DNA from 2 places in the Paenarthrobacter aurescens genome. Region 1 is predicted to be linked to the other one. Evidence: riboswitches for the same ligand, from Rfam matches in the RefSeq annotation. Region 1 holds a riboswitch; the other holds the start of a gene.
The links. A riboswitch is a leader RNA that binds a small molecule or an ion and turns the genes downstream of it on or off. The one in region 1 is predicted to bind cyclic di-AMP.
Positions count from the first base shown of each region.

Region 1 (5,822 bases):
ACTACCTCGTAGCCGTCCGGAGCACGGAAGAACTGGCTGAGTCCTTCACGAACAGAACCCACGAGGTTCTTCACAGGAGCCTGGCGGTGGGAGGTGCCAAGGATGGTGGACGATGCTGCAGACAACGCCTCGATCTGTTCCGGGCGAACCTTGGACGGTCCAGCGCCGAAGCGTCCGTCCTTGGGCAGCAGGTCGGCAGGAATGGTGATGCTGTTGTCGCTCACGTGGCGCTCCAATGGGTGTCGGGCTAGAGATGGGAGGTGGCATGGGGCATCAACTGCCCCTTCGACACCCCCAATTCTGCCTGACACGGCCCAAGCGCAGGAACCTGCCGCCGTCATAGTCCGCCACGTGGAATGTGGTCCCACCGAATGCGACCGGAATTATCCAGAGTAATTCCAAATAAGCTAGGCTGGGGGTTGGCGTTCGCCAGGACGGCGGTGCACATCCGCCACCCTGGCCAAGGACGCGGTACGGTGGAAATTACGCAAGGAACTGCGTTCGAGGAGAGCTGAGCTGGATGACGGATCTGATCGATACCACTGAGATGTATCTTCGGACCATTTTGGAGCTTGAAGAAGAAAACATTGTGGCTCTCCGGGCCCGCATCGCCGAGCGGCTGCGGCACTCCGGACCCACTGTTTCCCAAACCATCGGACGCATGGAGCGCGATGGCCTGGTGATTGTGTCCAACGATCGCCACTTGGAACTGACGGAAACGGGCCGGAAGCGCGCCACCGAAGTCATGCGCAAGCACCGCCTTGCAGAGCGCTTGCTGGCCGACGTGATCGGGCTGGATTGGGCCTACGTGCACGATGAAGCCTGCCGCTGGGAACATGTGATGAGTGAGCGCGTGGAGCGCCGCCTCTATGAACTTTTGGAACATCCCACGGAGTCTCCGTACGGCAACCCCATCCCCGGGCTTGAGGCGCTGGGTGGCCTTGCCAGCCAGCCTTTCCCGCGGCTGGATGTGAACCTGCTGCAGGCCATGGACGGATATGCCACTGATTCCCGCGTGGTGGTCAGCCGACTCGCCGAACCCATCCAGGTGGAGCCGGAGCTCCTCACCCAGCTGGACGAAGGCGGGATCCGCCCTGGAGCCAGTGTTTCCCTGGAACGCGTTGGCGAGTACATCTCCGTCCGGGTTCCCGGCATTGAAGGCGCTTTGGAGCTTCCTCCGGAAGTTGCCGCGCACGTGTTTGTCTCTCTCAACTGACCAGAGCTGTACGCTGCCGTGTCAAACCTCACTTTTGGCTGTTTCCAGCGCGTGTGACCTGCGGTTTTCTGCAAATGATGATAAGGGCCTTCTGCGCTGAGCGCGTTCCTGTTGATAACGAATTTATTACCGAAGGCCTTAATCCCCTATAGTTATCTACTAGCGCTGATACCAAAGCGTTACCTGATCCGGAGCCGAGCTCTGCCAGCGGATCAGGTGTGTCATCCACCACTGGCAGAGGCGGGGGAACCACAAGCGGCTGTCTAAAGAAGCAGCCTTGGGGTGAAGTCCGCAGCAGAAGTGCCCACGTATTCAAGTCCCTCTTGGGATACCTGTGTGCCGTGAGCGCTTCGTGCGGACCGGGTCTTTGTACTCTCTGACCCGAATCCGACAGCTAACTTCGCAGGCTTTTGAGAGAGGAACAGAGTTTGACATCGCAGAACGTCAGGGGCCGTCGCCGCGCGTCGGGCCCCGCTGCTGAGCTGCGGCCAGCCACCGTCGTAACGGAGATCCGGCCACGCGACACCGAGCGTCAGGTGCGCCGCCGTAAGAGCCCGTTGCGCCAGGTTGCCGACTTCGCCGCTGCCAGCGGCGTAGGGCAGAAGGCCGGTGTTGCGCTTGCCGCCACCGGACTTGCCCTCACTGTCGGTCTGCCCGCCACCAGCCCCGTCATGGCCACTTCGGAATCGGGCCAAACCGAATCCGCCCTTGCTGTTGCCGCTCCTGCCGGTAGCCAGCCCGAGGTCTCCGCTGCAGCGTCGGCCAAGATCGACTTCAGCCGGGCCGCCGTCGCCACTGCCGCTGACCCCGATGGAAAGCTGAAGCAACTGCTCAGCGCCCAATCGGCCGAGAGCATCCAGCGCGCGTCATCCGTAGGCACCATGGCCAGCCCCCTTGATACGCTCGCCACGGCTTCCCCGTTCGGCTACCGCATCAGCCCCTTGACCGGCGGCGCCGGTGACTTCCACCGCGGCCAGGACTTCGTAGCCCAGTGTGGCACCGCGGTTCACGCAGCAGCCACCGGCAAGGTCACTTTCGCCGGATGGCACGAGTACGGCGGAGGCAACCGCGTGGTCATCGATCACGGAAACGGCCTGGAAACCACGTACAACCACCTCTCGTCCTTCACTGTCCAGGTAGGGCAGACCGTTAACCGTGGCGACACCGTCGCGCTGAGCGGCACCACGGGCGCTTCCACCGGCTGCCACCTCCACTTTGAGGTTCAGGTCAACGGCGAAGTTGTAGACCCCATGGGCTGGCTCTAAACGAAGTTGATGGTCGTCTCTCGCATGTGCAGGACGCCCCGTGACCTGAATGTGACATTCGCGGTGAACTGTTATAACGTACAGAGCGCATCGGCTTTTTAGGGGGCCGATGCACTTGAGTGGATTGCCTAGCTCTGCCACCGCTCAAGGTCCGTTCGCAAAAATCGTCTGGCAGGGGCGGGGGAACCACTTCCGGTCTTCGCAAGAAGGCCTTGGGGTTAAGTCGCAAAACTTTCTTTGAAAGCCGCGCGGCCGGATGACTCCCATCCGAATCCGACAGCTCACCTCGCAGGCATTGGGAGAGGCTACCTACGTGTCATCACGCACTACCCCTGCGCGCCATCGCGCCCAAACGGTTCGTACGAACCCGTTGAACACGCTTTCAAAAGCTGTTTCCTCCAACGCCGGAACCATGGGCCGTCAGGCCGTTGTTCTGGCCGCAGCTTCAGGCCTCGTCCTCACCGCCGGATTGCCCGCACAGGCAGTGGACGCCGAGCTTTCCAAGACCGAAGCCTCCAGCACCCAACAGCTGGTAGCTACTGCAGTGGTCACTGCAGAGCCAACAGCCACCGTCTCTTTCGAGAGCCCCACTGTTGCCACCCAGGAAGCCCCCAAGGTAGTACAGCGCGCAGTTCAGGTAACCGAACGCGCCGCGTCCACCACTGAGGAAGCTCCTGAAGCCGTTACGGCGAAGTCTTCCGAGGCCAAGGACCCGGCTGCCAGCGCAGCTGCTTCCGGCCTGGCGGCTATTGCCTACACCGGAATCGGCTCTCCCTACGTTTGGGGCGGAACAACGCCTAACGGTTGGGATTGCTCCGGCTTCACCCAGTGGGTTTACGCACAGGCAGGCATCAGCATTCCCCGCGTGAACGCCTGGACGGCCATGACGCCCACCAGCACTCCTTCTCCCGGCGACCTCGTCATGCAGAACGGCGGAGCCCACGTGGGCATCTACGTCGGCAACGGCATGATGATCAGCGCTTTGAACCCCGGTCAGGGAACGCTGCTGCACTCCGTAGCTTCCACCGGCACCTCCTCGTTCTACACCCTCCGCTAGAAATAACCCGGTTCGGGGTGGGGCGGCATGCCCACAATGCCGGCCAACCCACTACCCGCGTGCACCCCAACTGCACTCGGATACGAAAAGAGAAAAATCATGACCAGTGCAAACAAGCTTGCACGGCACCGCGCTGAGGCCCCTAAGACCAGCTCGCTCGCCGTCATTGCCAAGGCTGTCAGCTCCAACGCCGGTGGCGTTGGCCGCCAGGCAGCAGTGATCGCCGCAGCTTCGGGCCTGGTCCTGACCAGCGGCATCGCGGCAAACGCTGCGGACACCAATGTTGATCGTGAATCGACGTCCACGTCTGCCCTGGACGTTCAGTCTGTAGCCCAGGCCACCATTGCCGCAGACTCCACTGTGGCTATCTCTTACGAGCGCCCCGTGGTCACCACCGTTGAAGCCCCGCCTCCCGTTGTAGTGGAAGAAGCCCCTGCAAAGGTTGAAGCCAAGGAAGCAACCACGGTTGCCGCCAAGGCTGCCCCGGCAGCAAACGCCACGGTCGCCGTCAGCAACGCAACTCCCGCTCCGGCTCCAGCAGCTCCTGCAGCTTCCAGTGGGCTCGGAGCATCCATCGCTGCAGCTGCCTACGCCCAGCTTGGCGTCACCCAGGACTGCACCATGCTGGTTACCAACTCCCTGGCAGCAGTGGGCATCAACTTCCACGACTGGCCTGCAGGCTACCTGTCCCTGGGCCGCACCGTCAGTGCAGCAGAAGCCCAGCCCGGTGACCTCGCCTACTACGCAAACGGTGGTTTGGCCGGACAGGCCCACATCGCTGTTTACGTTGGCAACGGCCAGGCTGTCCACGGTGGATGGAACGGTTCCACCACGGCACTGTTCAGCGTCAACGTAGGCTCCGGCCCGGTTTTCATCCGCGTCAACGGCTGATCCATCTTCTTCAGAACACCCCGCAGGCTCCGGCCAGCGGGGTGTTCTGCTTTAACCGCGCATGAATTCTTGCCGACACTGTGAGCGAAACGACAGAAAAATTCGTTGATACGGCATATAAGTGCTTACCCTTATGTTGTCGATCCACAGCCCGTACATGCAGAGGGCAGCCGGCCCTCGTGCCCCTGACGGGTGCGGCCGTGAAGAGGTACGTGCATGCGCACACTCGTTCTGAATGCTGGATATGAACCGCTGGCGGTAATAACATTCCGCCGGGCGCTGGTCCTTGTGCTGACCGGGAAAGCTAGCGTAGTGGCTGAAGGCGACGAGCCTGTCGTCGGGCCACAGGAAGTTCTCGGACGTCCATCCGTGATCCTTCTCAACCGCTACATCCGCCCCCGGTACAACAGGATTACTGCCGTGAGTCGTCGTGGAGTTCTTCGCCGCGACGGACACCGCTGTGCCTACTGCGGGAAAACAGCCCACACCATAGACCACGTCCACCCCAAGTCCAGGGGCGGCGCGGATTCCTGGGAAAACCTGGTTGCGGCGTGCTTGAAATGCAACAACGCCAAGAGCGACCACACACTGGCTGAGATGGGCTGGAAGCTCCGTTTCAAACCCGGTGTGCCCCAGGGAACCATGTGGCAGATCAAAGAACTCGAGAAACCTGCGCCGGACTGGGACCCGTTCCTTTTGCCGGAATCCGCTGCCTGATCGATTTCTGTTGTGCTTCGGCCGCCCGGGTAGTCTGGGCGGATGGAGTTCAATGCCGTGATTTTGGCGGGTGGCAGGGCCACCCGCCTCGGTGGCGTGCCTAAGCCATCTTTGAAGTACGACGGCGACACCCTCCTTTCGCATGCCCTGCAGGCTGCCCGGGGTGCTTCGGCTGTTGTGGTGGTGGGACCTGATACGGGCCCGGAGGATGCTGAAGAGCTCATCAACAGTGGACAGGCAGATGGCGGCGGGCAAGTCCCGGGCAAAATCCTGCGGGCACGTGAGGAGCCGGTGTTCGCCGGACCTGCGGCAGCCATTGCAGCGGGCCTGGCTGAGCTGAAGAAGAGTGGACCCCGCGCTCCGTGGACGCTGGTTCTGGCCTGCGACATGCCCCATGCTTCCCGCGGTGTTGACCTGCTGTGGGCCGCACTTGAGTCCAGCCCAGGAGTGGAAGGAGCCATGGCTGTTTCATCCGATGGCCGGAAGCAGCCTCTTTTGGGGGCCTACAGCACAGCTGCCCTGGACAGGGAGGTGGCCGTAGCTTCGGCAGGTGCGGGATTAACGAACTCTTCAGTGTTCCGGCTGCTTGCTAGGCTGAACCTGCTGGACGTTGAAGTCCCCGCAGGCTCCACTGATGATGTGGATACATGGGAGGACGCTGCGGCCTTGGGCATTG
Region 1 is NZ_CP157456.1:1,019,844-1,025,665, forward strand. It holds gene serC (phosphoserine transaminase) at 1-224, opposite strand, end outside; gene ABI796_RS04895 (metal-dependent transcriptional regulator) at 521-1,216, shown strand; cyclic di-AMP (ydaO/yuaA leader) riboswitch at 1,399-1,640, shown strand; gene ABI796_RS04900 (M23 family metallopeptidase) at 1,645-2,481, shown strand; cyclic di-AMP (ydaO/yuaA leader) riboswitch at 2,621-2,790, shown strand; gene ABI796_RS04905 (C40 family peptidase) at 2,795-3,538, shown strand; gene ABI796_RS04910 (NlpC/P60 family protein) at 3,638-4,429, shown strand; gene ABI796_RS04915 (HNH endonuclease) at 4,646-5,146, shown strand; gene ABI796_RS04920 (NTP transferase domain-containing protein) at 5,189-5,822, shown strand, end outside.

Region 2 (5,822 bases), 1.4 Mb from region 1:
TTGACGAGGGGCAGGTTGTGCGCCTCGGAAACGGAGTGGTGTGCCACGTGGCCTGCGGCGATGTTGAGGCCGGCAGCGAGGGCGGGGTCGCGGTCGAAGGCGGCCTTGACGCCCAGGTTGGCCAGTGCCACGGCGTAGCGCAGGGTGACGTTGGTCAGTGCGTACGTGGAGGTGTTCGGAACAGCGCCAGGCATGTTGGCAACGCAGTAGAAGATCGAGTTGTGGACCTTGTACGTGGGTTCCTGGTGGGTGGTGGGGTGCGTGTCCTCGAAGCAGCCGCCCTGGTCAACTGCGATGTCCACCAGGACCGAGCCGGGCTTCATGCGGGCAACCAGCTCGTTGGTGACCAGCTTGGGAGCCTTGGCGCCCGGGATCAGGACGGAGCCGATCACGAGATCTGCGTCGATGACTGACTTCTCGATCTCGTAGGCGTTGGAGGCTACGGTCTTCAGGCGGCCCTGGTAGAGGGCGTCGAGTTCGCGCAGCCGGTTGATGTTGATGTCCATGATGGTGACATCAGCACCGAGGCCCAGCGCCATGGCAGCGGCGTTGGTTCCCGCAACGCCTGCGCCGAGGACAACAACCTTGGCCGGACGGACGCCCGGTACGCCGCCCAGAAGGACGCCCTTGCCGCCGGCCGGAGCCATCAGGGAGGAAGCGCCGACCACGACGGAGAGGCGGCCCGCGACCTCGGACATCGGGGCGAGCAGCGGAAGGGTGCGGCCTTCCTGCACGGTTTCGTAGGCGATTGCCGTGACGCCGGAGTTGATGAGCTCTGCGGTGAGCTCGGGCTCTGCGGCGAGGTGCAGGTAGGTGAAGAGGATGAGGCCCTTGCGGAAGCGGTGGTACTCGGCCGCGATGGGTTCCTTGACCTTCATGACCATGTCAGCGCGTGCCCAGACGTCGTCAGCTTCGTTGACGATTTCGGCGCCGGCGATCGAGTATTCCTCATCGGTGATGCCCGAGCCGAGGCCTGCGCCGCGCTCCACCAGAACGCTGTGTCCGTGGGTGCGGAATTCGTGGACGCCCGCTGCCGTGATGGCTACGCGGAACTCGTTGTTCTTGATTTCTTTGGGGACACCGATGATCATCTGTGGGCTCCATCGTTGGCGGCCTGTTCGGCCGAAAAATGTGTGCTGGGCTGTGATTCCAGAATAGATCCGGCTGTGAGGCAGGCGACATGGAGTGCCGGACCTGCCCTGGCGTGAACCGCGCAAACACAAGGATCTTCTGCGCGCTGGCTCGACAATTGTCGAGGCTTGGAGCGTCAAGTGTCGCCTGCTGTTGGTACGCTTTCCCCATGCAGCAGGACGTGGAAGAGATTGTTGAGCGCGTGGCACTGAAGCTGGGCCGGGGACTGTCCCTGGAAGACCTCGACGGCGTTCTGCTCGCCTACAGTTCCAACCAATCCCACGCAGACCGCGTCCGCGTGAACTTCCTCCTGAGCAAGCGGGTTCCCAGCGACGTCAGCGCCTGGCAACTGGCACACGGCATTTCCACGGCCGTGCGACCCGTGGTGGTGCCCGCCAACGATGACCTCGGCATGTTGGGCCGCGTCTGCGTACCCCTTTTGGTCCGCGGTTTCCGCGTGGGGTACTTGTGGGTGCAGTTGGACCTTGAAGAACAAAGCGCGACGGCGATACTCGCCGAACTGCCCGGCGTCCGTGACGAGCTGGACCTCCTGGCGGGCTTGCTCCTGGATTCCAACACGGCCGAATCTGAGTTCCGGAGACGGCGAGAACAGGAATTCCTGTCAGCCTGCGGCGGCGAATCGAACGCTGTGGCCGCCGTTGCCGGGTGGAAGGAAATCCAAGGCCGCGGTCCGTGGCAACTGGTGACCATCCTGGACCCTGAAGGCGCGCGGTCCGACGTCGACCCCATTGCCGCTACCTTGACGCACCGATCAGCGGCGCTGCAGTCCACCATCGGCGTCAACGCGGCCTTGTTCAGTGCCGGAACGGAGACGCATTCGGTGGTCCTGTTCCGTGAGTCGGGCGGCAGGGCGGACCACGCGCAGGTGCTGGTGCACTATCAGCTGGAGCTTGCAAAACGTGCAGGACGCAAGGTGGACAGGGTGATCCTGGGGATCAGTGAGCCGTTCAATGTCATCCGGCAACTGGCGGGCGCTTATCGGCAGTCGAAGGTTGCGGCGCAAGCGGCCGCCGTGGACCAACCCTTGGGCGAACTCGTGGACAGCCGGACAGTTGGTGTGTATCAACTCTTCGATCGCCTGGTGGCCCCCGGAGGTTGGGATGACACAGGATCCGTGCATTTTCAGGCCCTTGAGGATCACGACAAAAACGGCGAATTGCTGCCCGTCCTGGAACTCCTCTATGACAATGACGGTTCTGTTCAGGACGTCGCCGCCAAACTTCACCTCCACAGAAGCAGCATCTACAACCGGCTGGGGCGGATACGGCAGCTCATTGGCGCTGATCCATTGAGCGGCGCAATCCGGCTCGAACTTCATGCCGCCCTGAAGGCGAAGCGCTGGGCTGTGCGCCCGCGGATCTAAGGCGACATGGCCGCGGCAAACAACAGGAGGCGGCCATCCGTCCGGGTGCCCGCCTCCTCAGTTGTCGCTGCCCCTGCCTGGGGTGCCCCTGCCTGGGATGCCCTGCCTGCTTAGGAGCGCCGCAAGCGCTGGCAGCTCCAACGTCCTATCCGCCGACGGAACATGGCACTCCGGCTGCTGCTGCAGTAGCGGCTATGCCACCCCGTGTGGGCGGAGGTCCGGGGCAGGCGCGTGCTCAACCGAGGACCTTCTGTGCGGCATCCAGGATGTCCTGAAACGCCGATCCGCTGGGCGCCGGAGCCGAGGCAGCCGTGGGCTTACCTGGCTTCGGCTTGGACGTTGGCGTCGCAGTACCCGTGGGGGTCGGGGTGGGCGACGGTGTTGGTGTGACCGTGGGAGTCGGGGTGGGTGTGACGGTGGGCGTCGGTGCGGGCGGAGTTGTGATGGTGTCCGACGGCACTTCGCTCGGAGCCGGCGCAGGCTGAGTGGGTGCCGGGCTGGTGTTGCCGGGAACTGCCGGGACCGCGGACGGCGCCGCTGATGGAACCCACACCGGGTCCGCGAGCGAAACCTGCGGGGTAGGAGCCGACGACGGCGACACCGCCCCGGGTGCCTCCGCAATGGTTGCGGGTTGGCCGGCTTCCGAGGACGCCGTTGCCCCTGATGTGGCAGAAGGAGTGGAGGCCAGAGGTGAGGAGGTCTTGGTGTAGGAAGCCTTGGGCCCTGGCATGGCCGAGCCCGAGGTTCGGCCGTCGCTTCCACTGGCTTCCTGCGCCGGGGTTTCCTGGCCAAAGAAGGGAAGGCCAAGCGCCGGCCCCAACGCACCCGCCGTCAGCACAAGGCCGAGGGCGCCAGCAACCACTGCCATGCGCTGGCTCATTTGTTTGACCGACGCAGCTTTCCGGAGGGCGGCCTGCGGTTCACGGCTGAACGAGGCCGCGGAGCCGAAGCTGGGCCTGCTGGTTTCGGCAGCCTGCTTCCGCACGTCCTTGCGGCTAGCCAACGACGCCGAGGCTGTGGCCGCCGCGGCAACCTGCGCGGGGGACTTGCCGCGCGGAGATTCAGTGCGGGTGGACTCAGTGTGCGGGGTCAGTTCCTCAGGGCCTGCAACAACGGGAATGGCTGCGGTTGCGGGTTCCGGTGCTGCTGGCTGCACTACGGGAATGGCCGCAGTGGCGGTTTCCTGGGTGCTGAACTCCGGCGAGCCCGGGTTCACCGCTGACGGCACAGTCTCCTCTGACGGCAAAGTCACCGCTGGAGGAACAATTTCCGCTGGAGGAACAATGGGGATGGCAGCGGTTGGCGGGCCCGGGGTAGTGGACGCCCGGGGTGCAGGGGGCGTTTCAACAACGCTGCCCGTGATGGTGGGTAGGGCTGTAGTGGCTGGTTCGTGCCTTTTCTGTGCCGCTTCAGAGGAGGATGCGTCAGGTGCGATCACTGCCTGGGCAGCACGCTCACGCTCGGCCGCGCGAAGTTGCGCCCGAGTAGGGGACGGCGCAGTAGGGGACGCCGCCATAGGGGACATGGCAGCGGTGGCGAGGTCCGGCGTCGTGCTTGTATTTACAGAGCCGGGGCTGTCCGGTGCCCGAAGCGGAGCGGCGGAGTCTGCCGGCGCGCCGGCAAGGGATCCGCTGGGTTGGGCCCGACGGCGTCCGGTTGGCTTGGTGCGCTCGCCTTCAGTGTGGGCGCGGCGCGGCTGATCCATGGTTGGGGACATGGTTGTTGCCTCTCAACGCCTTCGAGGTTAGCTGTCGGGTTCGGACGAGGCCGTCCGGCCGCCGTAGCGGCTTCACCCCGAGGACTTGGAATCCAAGCCCGGGAACTGTGGGTCCCCCGCCTCTGCCGCGGGTCTGGCGGATCCCGGATTGCGGCAGAGCTCGGCGTCAATCCGGAAGCGGCCCAGCGGAGATTCGGGTCGCCCTACGACGGTACATGAGCCGGAAAGTAAAGTCACATTAATGTAACGGGCGGTACGGCGGCCCAAGCGGCAGGGTTCTATGACTTAGGCTTCGGGGCCGGTGCGGGCGCAGGCAACTCCTGCTGAATCTTCTGGATCTGCACTGCCTGATGGGTCTCCGGCCGAAAGATCTCATCCACTACCCCCAGCATGCCCCCGGTAGCTCCCCGCCGAACGTTCCCTCGCTTGTTGTGCCGTGAAGACCAGTACCAGAGCGCCGCCAGCAAGGCCGGAACGCCCAACACTGCGGCCAACACGAGCAAGATATCCATGGCCTAACACTAGCTTCGGCGTGCAGTGGCAGGTAGACATTGTCTATGGACCTGCCCGTGATGCCACCCGTCTCGCCCATGCTCGCCAAATCCGTTCCGGCCATCCCTGATGTTGGGCACTACGAGCCCAAATGGGACGGGTTCCGGACCATCGTCTTCAAGGATGGCGACGAGATCATCCTTGGAAGCCGGAACGAGAAGCCGATGACCCGCTACTTTCCCGAAGTAGTGGCGGCCCTTAGGAAGAACCTGCCGGACAAGTGCGTGATCGACGGCGAGATCATCCTGATCGAGGGAAACCGGCTTGAGTTCGAGGTGCTCCAGCAGCGGATCCACCCCGCCGACAGCCGGGTGCGGATGCTCGCAGAGAAGACCCCTGCATCCATGGTTGCCTTCGACATCCTCGCCCTTGGCGATGAGAACCTCATGGACAAGCCGTTCTCCGAGCGAAGGAACATCCTGGAACGCGCGCTCGCCAAAGCGGAGCCGCCGGTCTACGTAACTCCGGCGGTAACCGACTTGGAGCGGGCGCAGGAGTGGTTTGTGCAGTTGGAGGGTGCCGGCCTGGACGGAGTGCTGTCCAAGCCGCTGGATGGGGCCTATCAGCCCAACAAGCGCGTCATGTTCAAGACCAAACACGAGCGAACGGCAGATTGCGTGGTGGCGGGATTCCGCTGGCACAAGACCGCGAAGGTTGTGGGCTCCATGCTGCTGGGCCTCCATGACGACACTGGCCTGCTGCATCACGTGGGGGTGGTGGCCTCGTTCCCCATGGCCAAGCGCGAGGCCTTGGTGGCGGAACTGGAGCCCTACCGGATTGAACTCAGCGAGCACCCTTGGGGTGAGTGGGCCAAGCAGGACGAAGCCGCGGGAGGTTCACGGATGCCCGGCGCCCAAAGCCGGTGGAGTGCAGGCAAAGACTTCTCGTTTGTGCCGCTGCGCCCCGAACTGGTGATCGAAGTGGCGTACGACTACATGGAGGGCGACAGGTTCCGGCACACCACGCAGTTCCGCAGGTGGCGGCCGGACAGGACCCCTGAGAGCTGCACGTACTCCCAGCTGGAAGAGCCTGTTGCGT
Region 2 is NZ_CP157456.1:4,022,295-4,028,116, reverse strand. It holds gene ald (alanine dehydrogenase) at 1-1,091, opposite strand, end outside; gene ABI796_RS18665 (CdaR family transcriptional regulator) at 1,301-2,515, shown strand; gene ABI796_RS18660 (hypothetical protein) at 2,751-4,232, opposite strand; cyclic di-AMP (ydaO/yuaA leader) riboswitch at 4,235-4,381, opposite strand; gene ABI796_RS18655 (hypothetical protein) at 4,511-4,744, opposite strand; gene ABI796_RS18650 (ATP-dependent DNA ligase) at 4,790-5,822, shown strand, end outside.
Region 2: another riboswitch for cyclic di-AMP. It lies ahead of ABI796_RS18660 (hypothetical protein); the one in region 1 lies ahead of ABI796_RS04900 (M23 family metallopeptidase).